DNA from 2 places in the Tsuneonella sp. HG249 genome. Region 2 is predicted to be linked to the other one. Evidence: predicted binding sites of a transcription regulator. Region 2 holds the regulator's gene; the other holds the start of a gene.
The links. The regulator LexA, encoded in region 2, represses DNA repair genes until DNA is damaged. The targets are predictions, from matches to a motif close to GTTCCNCNCTTGTTCT.
Positions count from the first base shown of each region.

Region 1: a site for LexA is predicted at 2,181-2,196, ahead of ACWPM1_RS05305 (four-helix bundle copper-binding protein). Genes of this name have one in related genera too.

Region 1 is NZ_JBSOQY010000001.1:1,069,499-1,073,913, reverse strand. It holds gene ACWPM1_RS05315 (hypothetical protein) at 1-643, opposite strand, end outside; gene ACWPM1_RS05310 (DNA recombination protein RmuC) at 686-2,065, opposite strand; gene ACWPM1_RS05305 (four-helix bundle copper-binding protein) at 2,267-2,707, shown strand; gene ACWPM1_RS05300 (peptide deformylase) at 2,718-3,284, opposite strand; gene recR (recombination mediator RecR) at 3,327-3,923, opposite strand; gene fmt (methionyl-tRNA formyltransferase) at 3,976-4,415, shown strand, end outside.
Region 2 is NZ_JBSOQY010000001.1:1,690,582-1,694,996, reverse strand. It holds gene gltX (glutamate--tRNA ligase) at 1-7, opposite strand, end outside; gene ACWPM1_RS08560 (ComEC/Rec2 family competence protein) at 38-2,218, shown strand; gene lexA (transcriptional repressor LexA) at 2,231-2,911, opposite strand; gene moaC (cyclic pyranopterin monophosphate synthase MoaC) at 3,021-3,494, opposite strand; gene trpC (indole-3-glycerol phosphate synthase TrpC) at 3,648-4,415, opposite strand, start outside.

The DNA of each region.
Region 1 (4,415 bases), 620 kb from region 2:
TCACGCTCCGCAGTTTGTCGGTGGCCACGAACAACGTCTCGCCCTCCGCCGTCTTGACCTGCTGGCGTGCTCGCTCGGGATAGAAGCCTTCCAACTCGACGGCGTCCCAGGATAGCGAACCGGCGGGCTTGCCGCTCTCGGCGGAGCGGTAGGCGGGCACGTCCTCCCCCGTCACGATCATCGTCATCATGGGATCGCGGGTGCCGAAGTCGCGGTCGAAGAACCAGGGCAGAGTGATCCCGCCCGCTTCGTTCGCCGCGCATCCGAGCGCCATCAGCGCATCGAGTTCGCTCCAGAGAGCGCCTTCTTCCTCCGTCAAGCGGGAACGCAGTTCCGCAGTCCCCGCCCCGCCCCCGAAGTCGAGCTGCACGTCGGGCGCGGCAAGCGCGATCAGCTTGGCGGCATCGCGCGCCTCCACCGCGGCCGCCAGTTGCGCACGGAACGCGGCGGCTCCGGGAACGTCGGCACACTCATCGCGCGGCGCGAATTCACCTTTGGCGAAGGGGGTCGGCTCTTCGCCCTCGACCTTCTCGACGACGGTATCGGCCGCCTCGCTGATCGACTCCGAGGGAGCATGCTCCTGGCTACAGGATGCCAGCAGCAGCGCGGACAATATGGCGATGGAAGAAGTGGATATCTTCATTTCCGCTGCGTAACCGCCGAGTACCGCAGGTGGCAACCCGCGCTACACGCCGGCTTCGACTTCGCCTTCCGCTATTCCCACATAACGAGGTGCCGATTCCACCAGCGGCACTTCCTCGATCTCGCGCTTGCCGATCTCGATGCCCTTGTCCTTGAGCCGTCGGCCCGCAGTGAGAACGTTGCGCTCGAAGCTGCCGACGAACTTGTTGTAGTTGTTGACCGCAGTCTCGAGTCCGCCGCCGACCCGCTTCATGTGCTCGGCCGCCACCGCCAGCCGGTCGTAGAGCTCGGCACCGGCCTTGCCTATTTCGACGGCTTCGCGCGCGATCGTGTCCTGTCGCCAAACCTGCGCGACCGTCCGCGCGATGGCCACGAGATTGGTAGGAGTGGCCAGCAACACTTTATTACGGAAGGCAAAATCCCACAGTTCGGGATCGTGTTCGAGCGCGGCGGCGACGAAGTGCTCGCCGGGAACGAACATCACCACGTAATCGGGCGCCTCGTCGAACTGGCTCTGGTAGCTCTTGGCGCCCAAGGTCTGGACATGGTTGCGCATCGACTTGGCGTGGAGGTCGAGGTGCCGGCGGCGTTCGCCGTCGTCCTCGCACTCGAATGCCGCCTGGTACGCGTTGAGCGACACCTTGGCATCGATCACCAGCTTTTTCTGTCCGGGGACGCGGACGATCGCGTCGGGGCGCAGGCGCCCCTCCTCGGTGTCCATGGAGTGTTCGAGCGTGAAGTCGGTGTGTTCGGACAGCCCACACTGCTCGAGCACATTCTGCAGCGCGCGTTCGCCCCACCGGCCACGCGCCTTGGGGGCGTTGGTCAGCGAATTGCCCAGCCGGGCGGCCTCCCGCCGCACTTCTTCCTGTCCGGCCTTCATCGATTCAATCAGCCCCGTGAGCTGGCCGAACGAATCGACCCGCTTGGCCTCAAGCGCCGCGACCTGCTCCTCGTAGGCCTTGAGCCGCGAGCCGACCGGCTCGAGCAGCGCCTTGATCTTTTCCTCGGACGCCTTCTCCGAATGCCCCATCCGCTCAGCGGCCGCAGCCAGCATCTTTTCCTGCGCCATCCCAAGGACTTTGGCGCCGGTGTTCTCGAATTCCTTGAGCAAATTCGTGCGGCTCTCCTCGAGCAGGCGCTTCTGCTCGGCGAACCCTGCGCGTTCCGCCTTGAACGCCGCGTTCTGTTCGCGCGCTGCGTCGAGTTGCGCCGCCAGCACATCCGCCCGCGCGGCGCGCTCGCTCATGGTGGCGAGTTCGGGGACAATGCGCGCCAGCTTCTCGTTAAGCGCCCTGCACTCGCCCTCGCGTTCGCCGTGGCGAGATTGCCAATCGGCTACCGGGCGCGAACCGAAGAACCAGCCGGCCGCCAAGCCCGCCAGCAACGCAACGACAACCGCCACAACGACCGCGAAATCCATGTTCATCGCCTGCTTGCCGAAGGTCCGGCCTTCGAAAGGTTACACTAAGTTGACACCAACGACGGGTCCGCTGCGGGATTGCGACGGCAGACGCCTTCGATCGGCATAACGGCTTGGAACATAGGCGGAACGAGAGCTGTAGGAAAGCCTGCTCTGGAACAATCCCCGTTCCTCGCGCGCTGGTGCGGTGAGGAGAGAGCCATGTCGATCAAGGAAATGATCCGCGAGCACCCCGCGGTCGGGAGCGATTACAACGAGACGCTTGGCGAAGCGGTCAAGCACGCGATGTACTGCGCGGCGATCTGCAATTCGTGCGCCGACGCCTGCAGCGCCGAGGAAATGGACATGCGCCGTTGCATCCGGCTGTGCCTGGACTGCTCGGACGTGTGCACGATGGCCTATCGCATCGCCACCCGGCGAACCGACGAGAACCGCCAGCTGATCCGCTCAGTGTTGGCGGTATGCATTGAGGCGTGCGAAACCTGCGCCGAGGAATGCGAAAGGCACGACCACGCGCATTGCCAACGCTGCGCCAAAATGTGCCGTGAATGCGCCGAGGATTGTCGCCGCGCCCTGACCGCGCTCAACGACGAGGTTCACACTGACCGCGAACGCAGCACGTTCGAGCACGGCGCGGCTTAACCGCCCCGCGTCAGGCCGCCTGGCGCAGCTTCTGCAGCTTCTTCAGCACCATCTGCCGTTTCAGCCGGCTGAGATGATCGATGAAGAGCACCCCTTCGAGGTGGTCCATTTCGTGCTGGATGCAGGTGGCCATCAGCCCCTCCATCGTCTCTTCATGGAACGTACCCTCAAGGTCCTGCCAGCGAACGCGGCAGGTCGCCGGGCGGTCGACGTCGGCGTAAATCTCGGGGACCGAGAGGCAGCCTTCCTGGTAGGTCGCCAGGTCCTCGGCCGGGTCGAGGATTTCAGGGTTCACGAAGACCCGCGGCTGCTTGATCGTCGGCCGGTGGTGATGGTGGTGCCCGTCATGATCGCACGGCTCGGGCTCGGCGTCGGGATCTTCGGGCTGCAGGTCGATCACCAGGACGCGCTTCGGCACGCCGACTTGGATGGCCGCGAGGCCGATCCCCGGCGCGTCGTACATCGTCTCGAACATGTCGAAGACGAGCGTCTTGAGCTCGTCGTCGAACACCTCGACAGGCGTCGACACGGTCTTCAGCCGGGGGTCCGGCACCTCGAGAATCTCACGGATGGCCATGGCGGGCAGATAATCACGGCACCGCTGAACGGCAAGTGGGCGCTAGCCGACGGGCCGCCGTGCCCGCAGCGCCTGCGCCAGAGTGCCCTCGTCGAGATAGTCGAGCTCCCCGCCCACCGGCAAACCGTGAGCGAGCTGGGTAATGCGCACGGGAAAGCTCTCGATCCGCTCGGCGATGTAGTGAGCGGTGGTCTGCCCCTCGAGCGTGGCATTCATCGCCAGGACCACTTCGTCGATCCCGCCCTTCCCCACACGGTCGATAAGGCGCCCGATGGTCAAGTCTTCGGGTCCAACCCCGTCGAGTGCTGAGAGCCGGCCGCCGAGCACGTGATAGCGCCCACTGAACAGCCTGGCGCGATCGAGCGCCCACAGGTCGGCTACGTCCTCCACCACGCACAGCGACCGAGGATCGCGGCGCGGGTCGGCACAGATGCCGCAGGGGTTCTGCGTGTCCACATTGCCGCAAGTGGCGCACTCGACGAGCTTGTCGCGCACTTCCCCGAGCGCGGCGACGAGTTGGGTGAGCGCCGTCTCGCGGCGCTTGACCAGCCACAGCACCGCCCGCCGCGCGCTCCGTGGCCCCAGCCCGGGCAGCCTCGCCAGCGCGGAGGCGAGGGTCTCGATCTCTTGCGATGCCATGGGGCGGGAGATAGGGGCTGGCGCCTCGCCACGAAAGGTACGGCCCCCGGTTATGCGCATCGTGTTCATGGGAACGCCGGCCTTCGCGGTGCCGACGCTTATTGCGCTGGCGGAGGCCGGGCACGAGGTGGTTGCCACCTACACGCAGCCGCCGCGCCCGGCGGGCCGGGGAAAGCGTCTACAACCGAGCGCGGTGCAGCTCGAGGCCGAGCGCCGCGGTATCCCGGTGCTGTCTCCGAAATCACTGAGGCCTGCCGAGGCGCAGATGCGACTGGCGGCATACGCGCCCGACATCGCAGTGGTGGCGGCCTACGGCCTGATCCTTCCCCAGGCGGTGCTCGATATCCCGGCACGCGGTTGCCTCAATGTCCACGCCAGCCTCCTCCCGCGCTGGCGTGGCGCGGCGCCGATCCAGCGGGCGATCATGGCCGGTGACCCGGTCACGGGCGTTACGATCATGCGGATGGAGGCCGGGCTCGACACCGGCCCGAT
Region 2 (4,415 bases):
TTGCCATCCGAATTATCGTCCTTATCCAATGGCTTCCATGGCAACTCGCATAGTGCCGCTGGTACCCATGGGGGAGGGTGAACCGCCGGCCGATGCTGCAGTGCAGCGGCCTTGGCGCAAGGCGATGCGGTTGTCCAGTGTCGGGGACTTCGCCGAGCGCTTCCTGGCGACGGCGGCATTCGATCGGGCACCTTGGCTGGCGATCGCACTGGCCGGCGGCATTGCAGCTTGGTTTGCTTTGCCCGGCCCGACCGCTTGGCTCTTGTGGCTCGGGCTAAGCTTGCTCGGAGCGCTCGCGGCGGCGACCCTTTGGCGCGATAGCGACGAACGAGGCGAGCTGCGCCGTGCAGGGATTGCCATTGGTTTGCTTGCAGCTGGCGGGCTAGCACTTGTGTGGACGCGATCGGAAGCGGTCGGGGCCCCGCCGCTCGACCGGCCCCAGGTGTTATGGATCGATGGACGCGTGCTCGAGCGCGAGGATCAGCCGGCGGAGGACCGCGTCCGCCTGACGCTAGCCTATCGCGACGCCGAGGCTGGCGAGGCGCGCAAGGTGCGGGTCAATGTTGCCCCTGAGCATATGGCATCCGGTGTGGCCGAGGGCGCGCGGGTGAAGGTGCGCGCTCGCCTGATGCCGCCGGGGTCGCCAATGGTGCCGGGCGCCTACAACTTCGCCCGCACGGCGTGGTTCGCCGGTCTTGCCGCGACCGGCAGCGCGATCGGTCCGGTCGCCGTGATCGAGCCCGCGCCGCCAGGCGGGGGCATGGCACATCTGCAGCGCCGGTTGTCCGCACACGTGCGCTCACGGGTTGAAGGCTCGCCGGGCAGCATCGCCGCTGCTTTCGCGAGCGGGGATCGCGGAGGCATCCCTGAGGCCGACGAAGCCGCGATGCGCGATTCCGGGCTTACGCACCTTCTTTCGATCAGTGGGGTCCACGTCAGCGCGGTCATCGCGGCGACCTATTTCCTGGCCATTCGCCTGCTCGCTCTGTGGCCGTGGCTGGTGCTGCGAGTCCGCCTGCCGTTAGTGGCGGCGGTCGCCGGGGCGGGGGCCGGCCTAGCATACACGCTTCTGACGGGCGCGGAGGTGCCGACCGTGCGCAGTTGTATCGGTGCCTTGCTGATCCTAGTCGCCTTGGCGCTCGGGCGCGAGCCTTTGTCGATGCGCATGGTCGCTGCCGCTGCGATGATCGTCCTGTTGATGGTGCCTGAAGCGTTGGTGGGGCCGAGCTTCCAGATGAGTTTCGCCGCGGTAATCGCCATCGTCGCGCTACACGAAGCGGCGCCGGTAAGGGCATTTCTCGCCCCGCGCGAGGAGGGCTGGTTCGCACGCGGGGGCCGGCGAGTGGCGATGCTCCTGCTTGCCGGCATCGTCATCGAGATCGCGCTGATGCCCATCGTGCTGTTTCACTTCCACCGGGCGGGGTTTTACGGTGCGCTGGCCAATGTCGTCGCGATCCCCCTGGTTACGTTCGTATCGATGCCGCTGATTGCACTGGCTCTTGCGCTCGATGTCGTCGGCGGCGGGGCGCCGGTCTGGTGGCTGGCGGGCAGGTCGCTCGATTTCCTGCTGGAGATTGCGCGGTTCACAGCGGCCCAGCCGGGCTCGGTGCGGCTGATGCCGCAGATGGGGATGATGACGTTTGCCCTCTTCGTCATGGGCGGGCTGTGGTTGGCGCTGTGGCATGGCAGGAGGCGCGCGCTCGGGTTGGTGCCCGTGATGGTTGGAACCGCGTTCCTCGTGGCGACCCCCAAACCGGATGTGCTCGTCTCCGGAGATGGCCGAAACGTCGGCATTGCCGGGGCAGGAGATCGGCTCCTGGTGCTGCGCGAGGGACGCAGCGATTTTGCCACGGATAACCTGCTCGAGCTTGCCGGCGTTGAAGGCGAGCCGATCCCCCTGGAGCGATGGGGCGGGGCGCGCTGCAACCGCGAGTTCTGCATCGTGTCGTTGCCGCGGCCGGAGCGGGATTGGACACTTGTCATGGCCCGCAACCGTTCGCGGATCGAGGAGCGCGCGCTGGCTGCGGCTTGCGAACGGGTCGACATCGTGATTGCGGACCGTTTCCTGCCGCGCAGCTGTGTCCCGCACTGGCTCAAGGCCGACCGCCGCTATCTGCAGGAGAGCGGAGGACTTGCCCTTTATCTGGAAGGCGAATGGATCGCCTCGGTTGGTGAAGTCGAGGGCGCGCATCCATGGTGGACCTTGCGCGGACGCTAGGTTCCGACGAGATCAGTGATACCGGCGCAGCAGGCCTGCCAGCTTGCCCTGTACCTTCACCTCGTTCGGGCGGTACACCTGCGGCTCGTACGCCCCGTTGGCGGGGTCGAGCCGGATCATCCCATTCTCGCGGCGGAGGTACTTGAGGGTGGCTTCCTCGTCGCGCACGAGCGCGACCACGATCTCCCCATCGCGGGCGATGTCGGTCCGCTTCACGAGGGCGAAGTCGCCGTCGAATATGCCGGCCTCGATCATCGAATCGCCGGAAACCTCAAGCGCGTAGTGCTCGCCCGGTCCAAGCAGGGCGGCAGGCACCGGCAGCGTGCTCTGGCCTTCGAGCGCCTCGATCGGAACGCCGGCAGCGATCCGGCCGTGCAGCGGCAGCTCGATGATATCGTTGGCGGGCTGGCGCACGGCGGTTACCGGGCGAAGCGGAACGACGTTGTCGTTGGCCCGAGGGCGCGGTGCCGCGACGGAATCCTCCGGTTGCCGGATGACTTCAAGGGCCCGGGCGCGATTGGGCAGGCGGCGGATGAAGCCGCGTTCCTCGAGCGCCGAGATAAGCCGGTGGACGCCGGACTTGCTCTTGAGGTCGAGCGCCTCCTTCATTTCCTCGAACGAAGGGGAAATCCCGCTTTCCTCGAGCCGAACGGTGATGAACTGAAGAAGCTCGCGCTGCTTGGCGGTCAGCATGCCACTCTATCCCCAACTACCGTTCCAATTCGGGAACGAACGTGGAACAATTAGGCAACTTGTCAATCCGCGTCAAGCCATTCCCCGAGCGGGCGAGTAACGATCCCTCTCAACCCGTAGCGCGCCATTGACCGGACTTGCCGCCGGTCTTCTCAAGCAAACGAACGCCTTCCACGACCATGCTCTTGTCGAGCGCCTTGGCCATATCGTAGATTGTCAGAAGCGCCACGCAACATGCTGTCATCGCTTCCATCTCGACGCCTGTTCGGCCGGTAAGAGAAGCCTGGGCCCGGGCTTCGATCGCATCGTCGTGGAATGTGAAATCGAGCGTTACCGATTCGAGCGCAAGCGGGTGGCATAGCGGGATAAGCTCGGCAGTCTTCTTTGCGGCCATGATCCCCGCGACGCGGGCGACGGCGAGCACGTCGCCCTTGGGCCCGTCGCCCTCGCGGATCGCGGAAAGCGCCGCGGCTTTCATTCGGATCTGCCCGGCCGCCGTTGCGGACCTGGCGGTATCGCGCTTGCCGCCGACATCCACCATTCGCGCGGAACCCGTCTCGTCGACGTGGGTCAAGCCGTTCATGCCGGCCCCCTGTTGGATTCGGTACGGTTCCGACACAGTTCGACGACTCCAATGGAGGGGGCCGGAACGGCCATATCGAGACGGAAGGGGAAGGATGGAATCGCGGTCATCGGTCGACCATGACGATTCGAAGCCATGTAGGAAAGCGCGAGTTCAGCCCTGCAGTAGCGAGCGGGTCGCCGCTTCCACGTCCCGCGCGCGCATGAGGCTCTCGCCCACCAGGAATGCCCGCACCCCCGATCTCGCCAGACGCTCGCAGTCCGCATGGCTCTCGATCCCGCTCTCGCCCACGAGGAGCGTTCCGGCGGGGACGCGGGACGCGAGGCGCTCGGTGGTCGCGAGGTCGGTGCGGAAGGTCTTGAGATCGCGGTTGTTGACCCCGATCAGCCGCGAGCGCAGGTGCGCCGCGCGATCCAACTCGCGTGCGTCGTGCACTTCGACCAGTACGTCCATCCCGCGCTCGATGGCCGCCGCTTCGATCTCGGCCATCAAACCGTCGTCGATCGCGGCCACGATGATCAGGATCGCGTCCGCCCCGATCGCACGCGCTTCGGCTACCTGCCAAGGGTCGATCATGAAGTCCTTGCGCAAGACCGGCAGGACGCACGCACGGCGGGCGTCCGCGAGGTAATCCTCGTGACCCTGGAAATAGGGGGCGTCGGTGAGCACGGAAAGGCACGCCGCGCCGCCTCGTTCGTAAGCCACCGCGTGCTCGGCGGGCCGGAAATCTGCCCGGATCAGTCCCTTGGACGGGGATGCCTTCTTGATCTCGGCAATCAACGCGAAGCCATCGCGAGCCTTCGTCTCCAGCGCGTTTCGGAAACCCCGGGGGGCGGTCTGCTCCTTCGCAAGCCGGTCGAGGTCGCCGACCGTGGCCATGCCCATGCGCGCTGCGATCTCATCGCGTTTGGTCGCGCAGAT